One region of the Staphylococcus hsinchuensis genome, then DNA from elsewhere that is predicted to be linked to it. Evidence: riboswitches for the same ligand, from Rfam matches in the RefSeq annotation. Region 1 holds a riboswitch; each other region holds the start of a gene.
What was found. Region 1 has a riboswitch for thiamine pyrophosphate ahead of QQM35_RS02620 (thiamine phosphate synthase). Riboswitches for the same ligand answer to the same signal wherever they lie in the genome.
Positions count from the first base shown of each region.

Region 1 (3,290 bases):
GAATATTCATTGATTGATCGAAAGTAAATTGATCACCATTGATGATGCAATGCATTGCGTTGCCTCCTTTCTATCTGAAAGCTTTCTAATATTTGAGGTCTATGCTGATTAAGTATCCATTGACTCATCAGTTCACCGATAATCGGCGAAAGTAATATTCCATTACGGTAATGACCTGTAATGACAAATAAATCTCTTGAAACTTCATCCATAATAGGTTGTTCATTTGTGCAATAAGGTCTTACCCCTGACCATTGCTTTAAGATTTTACTTTCTTTTAATCCTGGGACATGTTTGGTAGCACGCTCTAATAACCAATTTCTTCCTTCCTCAGAAACACCAACTGAGTAATCATCAAAATAGCTCGTTGCTCCTATTAAATAACGGTCTTTTTGTTTAGGGACGATATAACAACCGCTTGTCGTAAACAATGTAGTATCGAGATTGAGGTGTGGTTGTTCGACTAACAATACTTCTCCTTTAACACCTGTCACGCATTTATCTTGGATGTATGACCCTAATAATTGGCCACTCCAGGCACCACCAGCTACGACAACTTGTTGACCGATTAACACATCGTCTTGTGTTAATACTTTGTATCCTCCACCTTCGACTGATTGAATTGATTCGACCTCCGTTTTAAAGATACGGTCGATATTTCGTCTTTTTAATGAATGAAATAATGCTTTCGTATAATAATTTGCATTAATTTGATGGTCGTCTGGAATGTACATTGCTGTCCGGTTAGCTAAATGGCTATTACCACCTGTTAATTGATGCATACGATCTTCATTTAATAGCTCAACATCAGGATTATGTTGATGTAAAAATTGATATTGTTGTTCAATTGTAACGTTATCATTAGACTCATCAGCTAATTTGATGAGACCACTTTCGATATATTGAATATCAATACCAACTTCAGAATTTAATTCGTCACTCAAAGTTTTAAACATCTTTTGTGAACGTGTGGCGAGTTTGAATAAGTCACTATCTTCCAGAAATTCATTCTGAGCACCTAACATGCCACCCGCCTTATAAGAAGCATGCATACCAGGAACATCACGATCAATCACTGCAATATGCAAACCCGCTTCACTTAGCTTTCTCGCAACGGACATGCCCATCACACCAGACCCAATAACGATGACATCATACATAATCTTGCCACACCTCCTTTAAAGCACTCAGTTCATCCTCATGCGCTTTATCAAAAATTGAAATGCCTGCAATTCCACTAAACCCTTGAGGTAAATGTTTGAGTGTCTTACTGTTTATCCCACCTAGCGCTATTATGGGAATATCGTATTTCAATACACTAGAAATTTCTTGATCCGTTCTAGGTGGTTGACCAGGTTTAGACCCTGTTTCAAAAATATGACTAAACAATACAAAGTCTAAGCCTAGCGATTGTGCCTCACCCACGGAAGTTTCATAATGTGTTGATGCACTTACTTGAACGTTTGGATTATCTTGTTTAAATTGTGCTATTCTCGCATCTTGCTCTTTAAAATGAATTGCCCATAGTTCACATCGTTCAAGCACATCGATGTCACTATGAATAATGATTTTGTTTATAGGAAAGTAATTAAGTTTTAACTGTTCAATCCATTCGACTAAAAGTTCAACTTCCATCGGGGTCCGAATCATTAGAAAGTCTATATCTTGCTCAATCCTTCGATAATGTTCAATATCATGCTCATTTAATACTTTATACGGTGTAATCGCAATAAACATTTCCTCACCTCTATACAAAAAAACGTTATCTTTCCCGTAGGAAAAATAACGTTTAATAAAAGTATTTCGCTGATAGTAACGCCACTTTCCTACGCCAGTATAAACTGGATCAGGTTCAAGGAATTCCTCCGTCGTTACTTCGGTCTCAGCCCTTCTTCAAAGGCACTTCCAGTGGTTTATATATAATTTATAGTTTTTCGTTGTAATTTAATATAATTGTCATTCACATTTAACTTCATAATATCTTTAATTAGACGAGAATTCAACTCTAAAAGTTCAACTTAACGTGAACGTTTTAAGAGCTCTGATGTAATTGATTGTGTTTGTTGATAAACGTTTTGATAAATATCGAAATAGTTCATATACTGTTCATGCATTTTTGGGTCAGGTTTAAAAGTTGTGTCATAAACAATAAATTGATTTAACACGGCTTCCAAACTTTCGTACCAGCCTAGACCATTTACTGCTATAATCGCTGCCCCCATGCTTGGTCCTTCTTCATATTTTAATTTACTCACTTTTGTATTAAATACGTCTGCTTGTAATTGTAACCAGAAATTACTTCTAGCACCGCCACCAATGGCAACAACATGATCAATAGACTTTCCTTGGGATCGTAAATATTGAATAGAATCAAATAATGAGTATGTTACACCTTCAATTACTGCACGCGCCAAATCATTGTTTGTATGCATCACACTTAAGCCAATGAAACTACCTCTTATTGATGAATCTCCATGGGGCGTACGTTCACCTGACAAGTACGGTGTAAATAGCAACCCTCTACTTCCTACAGTTGATTGGCTCGCCATTTTAACAATTTCTGGATAATCAAACTGCGTTAACACATTATTCTTCAACCAATTTAGACTGCCACCAGCTGCTAATGTGACTCCCATTACATAGTCCATATCGTCTAACACGTGGTTAAAGTAATGCATATTATGTCTATATTCTTTACTTTGTTGATCTTCACATGACAATACAACACCTGAAGTGCCGATGCTACAAAGCGTGTCATTCGGATGGATAATACCAGCTCCAAGTGCTCCGCAAGCATTATCTCCTCCACCTGCAAACACTGCTACATCTTCGTTCAATCCTAACTCCTCTGCAACAAGCTTATCTACCATTCCTACAAAGTCTTGTGACGCAACAAGTTCGGGACAAATATCGCCAATTCCAAACAGATCTGCAATATCTTTGCGCCACTTCTTCTCCTTTGGATCTAGTAACAATGTACTTGAAGCATCAGAATATTCCATATGAACGTTGCCTGTTAATTTAAAGCGTACATAATCTTTAGGTAACATGAATGTTTTGATCTTACGCCAGTTATCAGGTTCGTTATCTTTCACCCATAACAACTTCGTTAATGTAAAGCCTTCTAACACTGGATTAGACACCACGTAGTCTCCTATTGTTCGAATGATTTGTTCACATTGTGGTGTAGAACGCGTATCATTCCACAATATCGCTGGTCTTATAGGCTGATTATGTTCATCAATAATAACTAAACTGTGCATTTGCCCTGAAAAAGATAATCCTTTAAC
Region 1 covers NZ_CP128355.1:521,687-524,976, reverse strand. Annotated here, with positions in the region: gene thiS (sulfur carrier protein ThiS) at 1-55, opposite strand, end outside; gene thiO (glycine oxidase ThiO) at 33-1,160, opposite strand; gene QQM35_RS02620 (thiamine phosphate synthase) at 1,153-1,737, opposite strand; TPP riboswitch at 1,807-1,917, opposite strand; gene xylB (xylulokinase) at 2,019-3,290, opposite strand, start outside.

Region 2 (3,290 bases), 820 kb from region 1:
GCTCGAATGGGTGTTGAGATTTAACTCTTTCTAAATCTAATGTTTGTAACATTGATAGTGTTAACGCGTCCGCTTTCTTTTCATCTGTTTTATGATTTTTAAACTGAATATTGATTTCTTCATATACAGAATTCGTCATAAATTGTAATTCTGGGTTCTGATATACGAGATACATATGTTGAGCTGCTTCTTTAATTTTAGACAATTTTTTCTGATTAAAATACATTTTCCCATCGTATTTAATTAACTGCATCATTGATTCAAGTAAAGTTGTTTTACCCGAGCCGTTACGTCCAGTAATCGTAATCCATTCACCTGAGTCGATTTCTCGATAGGGGATGTGGATGAGTTCATGTTTACTCCGTTTTATATGAGTATCTTTAAATTCAAATTTATCATCATCTGTTATTTGCGGTTGGTATTTAATAGGTTGTGGTGCTGCGTTCCATGCTTTCGGATGCCAAACACCATATTCAGATAACAGATGTTCATAATTGTTTAAAATATTTATCGGTGTATCATCTGCAACAATCGCACCATCATAGTTAATTAAAATAACGCGGTCCACATGTTGCCAAATGTGTTCAACTTTATGTTCGACAATAATGACAGTTTGATTTGACCATAAGTCCTTAATTTTGTTCCACAAATCAGCGGTAGATTCGATATCCAACATCGCGGTTGGTTCATCTAAAAACAGTGTGTCGGCTTGTTGCAATAATGTTTCAGCTATTGCAAGCTTCTGTTTCATACCGCCACTTAAATGGTTAATGTATTGTTCTTTATCGACATCTAGTCCTACAGCTGATAAGGCTTCTTCAATGTGTCTGTCCATTTCATCTCTGGGCACTTGACGGTTTTCTAACACAAATGCAAGTTCTTCGTATACTTTAGGCATACAAAATTGTGCATCGGGATCTTGGAATATCATGCCACAATGTTTATCAATTTGGAGTTTATCGTATTTCATTGGTAAATCGATTAATTCTGGCACAATTCCACTTAAAACATTCAATAAAGTGCTTTTGCCAGAGCCAGATGGACCAACAAGTAATACCTTTTGTTTATCAGGTATTTCTAAATTTAAATTATCAAATGTTTTATGATCGACACTTGGATATTTAAGTCGTAAATTTTTTGCGATTATCACATTAAGAGCCCCTTATAAATTGTCGTAGTCACTTTTGTTTGAAGTTCTAAACAATCTCGTTACTCCTGTCTGATCTAATGCCTTAACGATTAAGTAAGAGAATAAACCAGCTACTACGATGCCTCCGATGAGACGGAAAATAATATATAATGCTAAATTCCATCCTGCTAGTTCATTTAAATAACCATATGCAAAATCTAAAGGTAATGTAGAGATAGCTGTTAATAATCCGGCGAGCATTGCGACCATTGCTGAACGAGACTTATATCTAAAGATAGCGAATATAATCTCACAAGCTAAACCTTGGATAAAGGCATAAATCATTACGGCGGGATCGAATTTTCCTGTAATGATTGTTTCCCCAGCGCCTGCAGCAAACTCTGCTAATAATGCGATTCCTACTTTTGGAATAATTAAGTACGCAACAACAGCAGCCATAAACCATGCGCCATAAGAAAGCTCTTCAATATGTAGCCCAGTTACTTTCATTGCATTGTAAACTACATACCAAAGGTTATATATGACCGCAAAGACAACAGCAATTAATACGGTAACAAGTATTTCTGATAATTTGAGTCCTTTTGACATTGTTCTTCCTCCTAATATAAAAACGCACAACCTAAAATAGATTGTGCGTACGAAAGCATCCGAATCACAGTTTGTGTATACACATTGATTCGGTACACTTTCCTACGCTAGTTTCATCTAGATCAGGTTCGAAGGGTTTGAGGGTTTACCTCATCTCAGTCACAAAACACCCCTAGTGCGAATGTTATATTTAAATTTTAATTCTAATGTATGCCTTTTGTTACATCCTGTCAAGGTTATCATGGAATGTTCTTTTCGTAAATTGGGACTGGGACAGAAATCGAAATTTCTATTATAGAGATTTCGTAGTTTCACTCATTGACAAAAAGGGAGTGGGACAGAAATCGAATTTCCTAATAAAGATTTCGTAGTCCCACACGGGAAGGATGACTAGGATTGAAAAAAGCTTGTTATAAGCGCATTTTCAATTCAGACATCTACTGCCAAGTTGATAAAAAGTCTGAAAAACCTATTATTGTCTCAGACGCAGATGTTTGTGGTAATTTGAATATAAGAAAAATCATGAATTAAAAAACGCCATTCACGTAAAAGGGAATGACGTTAATCTATTTTTTAGTCTAATGTGTCTTGAATATCTTGTTGTGTTTCTTCAGAACCTTCATCTTTAGATTCTTGTTGTTCTTTTAATTTATCTTCAGCTTTTTTTGCTTCTTCGGCAGCTTGTTTGTTTTGTTCTTCTTTACTCATATCACATACACTCCTTACCATATTTGTAAAATATGTTTCACTCTATATTTACCCGTTTCGATAAAATTAAACCACTAACAATTGTTATAACGTCGACGATATAATGGAGGACGTTGGAATTTCTGTACTAAAAATTTTTGTCACATGTATTGTAGAAGTTTAAATATGCAAATTATAAGGTATTTATATCATACTAAAGACTTATTTGCTAATTTATTAAAGACAAGAACGCGATGTTCATATATAATAACCTTGAGGTGAATGGTATGTCCTTTTTAAAGAAGCACGCTGAGATATTATACAGTTATATTATTGGCATTGTTTCTCTATTTTTAGGTCTCATTATTTTAGTGAACTTATCATTAATAAACAAATTAAATGGTAAAGGTAAGATTGACTTACATATTCATAATGTATGGGACTTTATAAATGCATTTTTTAGAGAAATAATTCGTGTGATGAGTAATTATATTGGGAGTTTCCCGATTATCAGTGCTATTTTAATAATATTATTTGGAATTGCATTAATTTATATTGGCGTAACACTTTTTAGAACAACGAGCTATGATTACGATATTTCTATTTTCTTTTTAGTCATAGGTGTTTTATTCTTCATCATTACAATTGCATTAATGACGCAAGTTTATAGTTTCTTTGCAATCATATTCATCATACCGTTTGCTATACATATAGGTTACATTATTTATAAGGATGAATTAAATCCTAATCATAGAAAAGCCCATTTCTTATGGATAATCTTTTCATATGGTATTACCTATTTGTTAACGCAAATTGTACTATACGGTCGTATAGATGATAAACAGATTGTACCTGTAGACATCTT
Region 2 covers NZ_CP128355.1:1,343,556-1,346,845, forward strand. Annotated here, with positions in the region: gene QQM35_RS06755 (ABC transporter ATP-binding protein) at 1-1,150, opposite strand, end outside; gene QQM35_RS06760 (ECF transporter S component) at 1,163-1,738, opposite strand; TPP riboswitch at 1,821-1,922, opposite strand; gene QQM35_RS06765 (hypothetical protein) at 2,135-2,269, shown strand; gene graF (glycopeptide resistance-associated protein GraF) at 2,312-2,446, opposite strand; gene auxA (lipoteichoic acid stability factor AuxA) at 2,713-3,290, shown strand, end outside.
Region 2: another riboswitch for thiamine pyrophosphate. It lies ahead of QQM35_RS06760 (ECF transporter S component); the one in region 1 lies ahead of QQM35_RS02620 (thiamine phosphate synthase).

Region 3 (3,290 bases), 490 kb from region 1:
GCAACTTGTAACATATCTTCTGCTTCTTCAGGCGCTTCACTCATTGCAGGGCTTGCTCCTAGACTTAACAAACCATTTGCAGTGAAGTTTTTTACTACATCATTGGTATAACAAATCACTAATGGATTTTGAGTTCTTAACTGTTCTAAATTATTCGTCATCTAAGCCGACCTCTTTCATGTACGCAAAGTGATTCACTGGCCCTCTTCCTTGGCCTATTTCTGGTGTATGTTTAATACTTAAAGAAATGAATTTTTTCGCTTTTTGAACCGCTTCATAAATAGATTTACCTTTAGCAAGTTCAGCAGTTATGACAGCTGAGAAAGTACACCCTGTACCGTGTGTATGTTTTGTATCATAACGTGGCTCTTCGAATGTATACACATCATTTTGCGTAAAAAGATAATCTTTTGCATTCTGTTTATCTTCTGAATGGCCGCCTTTGATAACGACCCCTTTGCTGCCTATTTCATTGATAAAAACTTTTCCTGCTTGATAAATAGACTGTTCATCATTAATAGTTAAACCAGTAATTTCTTCTGCTTCAGGTAAATTTGGCGTTGCTACCATTGCATAAGGAAGTAATATATTTTGTAAATCTGCTTTAGCGTCATCTTCCATTAATGAATCTCCACTTTTTGCAAGCATAACTGGATCAATCACGTAAGGTAAATCAGGATATTTCTTTAAATAATCACGAATTAATTCCATCATGGGTTTGGATGCAATCATCCCTGTTTTAATCGCTTGAGGTAATTCATCATCAAATATACTCTCCATTTGTTCTGCCAACCAACTTTGATCAAAGTTGTGAATGTGTTGTACACCTTTCGTGTTTTGAGCAACAATACTTGTAATAGCAGCCATTCCATAGACACCACATGCATGGAATGATTTTAAATCTGCCATAACACCAGCACCGCCTGTAGGATCAGTGCCTGCAATAGTCAGTGCTATTTTAGGTTTATTCATGTGCATCTCCTCCAAATGACCACGCTTCTTCATTATATGACATTGCAAAGAAATTGCGTTCATGCACAGTACTTTGTAAGAAACATTCTTTAATTTCTTGTTTTTCATCTTCTGTACAATGTTCAGTTAATTTATTCATTAATTCATCAAATACTTCAACTAATTCGTCCATTTCAGTACTGTAAAATTCAAACCATTTTTTCAGACCAGATTGTTGATTTAAAGCATCATCTTTTAATGCTTGTTTAGCAATAACTTGGTAAACATATGGGCAAGGTGCCATTGCTGCAATCGTAAATGCTGCGTTTTCTTTAGCAAAGGCATTGAAATACATATGTTTAATATAATGATCGCCGCTTGGTGGCCAAACTTTTTCTTGTACTATTTCTTCATATGGTTCACCGACGTAATCTGCTAATATTTCATGCGCTTCTACTTCTCCACCCACTATGAATTGGATTTGTTCCACTAAAAATTTCACATCGTCTAATGATGATAACTTTGGAATAATTAATGCGTAGATATTCGCAAACTCTTTTAAATAAGAAGCGTCTGCTCTTAAATAAAATTTTGTAGCTGCTTTAGGTAATTCGCCGTGTAACATATCTTGAATAAAAGGGTCATTATAAATATCGTTGATAATTGGTTGCGAATCTTTTTTTAATTCTTCAGAAAATAACAAGTTGAATCCTCCTCAATAAAAAAACTACATTCAACGTAAGAATGTAGTTAATAATAGTTAATATCAATCGACTATAATGAAACTACTTCCCTACGTTGGTTTTAACCAAATCAGGTTTAAGGGTTTGAACACTATAATTCATCTCAGCCTATAGGCACCCCTAGTAGATTTTCTATAATATTTTGTTAAATTAACCATAACAAAACCACTATTCATTTGCAAAAGAACGGTTTGTTGAGCTATCTAAAAGTATTACATAATAAAAAAGAGTGAATACCGAATTCGGTATCCACTCTTCTTATATATTCATTTATATGAAAATTTATATTATGCAGTTACCCATTGTGAAGGACCAACAGTGTTGTATAATTTCATAGCTGCAGCGTCTTGTACTGATTCAGGAGCGTTTGCTGGTGATACACCTTTGTATTGAGCTGGTGCTACTGAATCCCAAGTGCTTTGTAAGAATTGATATTTACCTGCTGCACCTGATGAAGGGTTGATTGCGTGGATGTTACCACGTGATTCGCGTTGAGCGATTTGTTGTAAATGACTGTTTACATGTACTGAAGAACCAGTTGAAGCTGATTCGTTTGTTGTTTTTTGAGCTGGTTGAGCTTGTTTAGTTGTTGTTTGTTTTGGTTGTTGAGTTGCTTTTGTTTGTGGAGCAGCTTCTTGTTTTACAGCTGGTTTAGCAACTGATTTATGAGAAACTTGTTTAGTTTGAGTTTGGTTGTTTGAACCTTGATCACCATTTACGTACCAGTTAGAGCCGTATTTCCATGACCAGTAAGTACCATTTGATTCGAAATCATAGTGTAATTTGTCATATTTGAAGTTATAGTTATAAGCACCTGAATGTACTGGGTGTTCATTTAAATACTCTGGATTATGTTGAGCTTTGTTAGCTAAGTCTGCTTTATTGATATTTTGTTCTGCAGCATCTGCTGAATGTCCTGCTACTGCGCCAGTTACGCCTAAGCCTAATGCTAAAGTTGAAGTGATAACTGTTTTTTTCATTTCAATAAATCCTCCTATAAGATAATTAATTGTTTGATTAATTTGCTAAATACAATGTAACATCTTAAATCACCTTGTAGGTTACAGCCAAATGAAAATAACAGCTTTATTTTTACATATAGATTACATGTACTTTTACAATAATTAGTGCTAATAATTTCTTTATCGTTTGCTATGTTCAAATTTTACTGACAATTCTATCAATTGGTGCATGTAATACCTTTGTAAAATATCTGATTATTCTGTTTTTATTAACCATAAATTTACCTTTAATTTGCAATGACAGTATTTTATAAGTTTAAAAGTTTTAAATCTCTAGTAATTTCCATCATTTTATGTATGACATTTTGATAACAAATCTATCCTTCGATAGCTGGGGGAGGTCTAAAGAAGGATAGTATGTTTAAGAAGTATAATTGATAGTAGGAAATAAATGTGTATTAATTTAATAATGAACAACATAGATAAGTATTAAAATTAGGGGGAGTTTTAAATGATTTCGTACAAGTCACTGTCTTGTATCGTGTCTTCGAGGATTTCTTGATTATCTTTTGTAGTGTGGGGTTCGATTTCATCCTTGTGCTTTGAAGTTAAAAACTTAATTGTTTCAACGTAT
Region 3 covers NZ_CP128355.1:27,343-30,632, forward strand. Annotated here, with positions in the region: gene thiM (hydroxyethylthiazole kinase) at 1-161, opposite strand, end outside; gene thiD (bifunctional hydroxymethylpyrimidine kinase/phosphomethylpyrimidine kinase) at 151-972, opposite strand; gene tenA (thiaminase II) at 965-1,654, opposite strand; TPP riboswitch at 1,725-1,826, opposite strand; gene QQM35_RS00160 (transglycosylase family protein) at 1,982-2,674, opposite strand; gene QQM35_RS00165 (single-stranded DNA-binding protein) at 3,164-3,290, opposite strand, start outside.
Region 3: another riboswitch for thiamine pyrophosphate. It lies ahead of tenA (thiaminase II); the one in region 1 lies ahead of QQM35_RS02620 (thiamine phosphate synthase).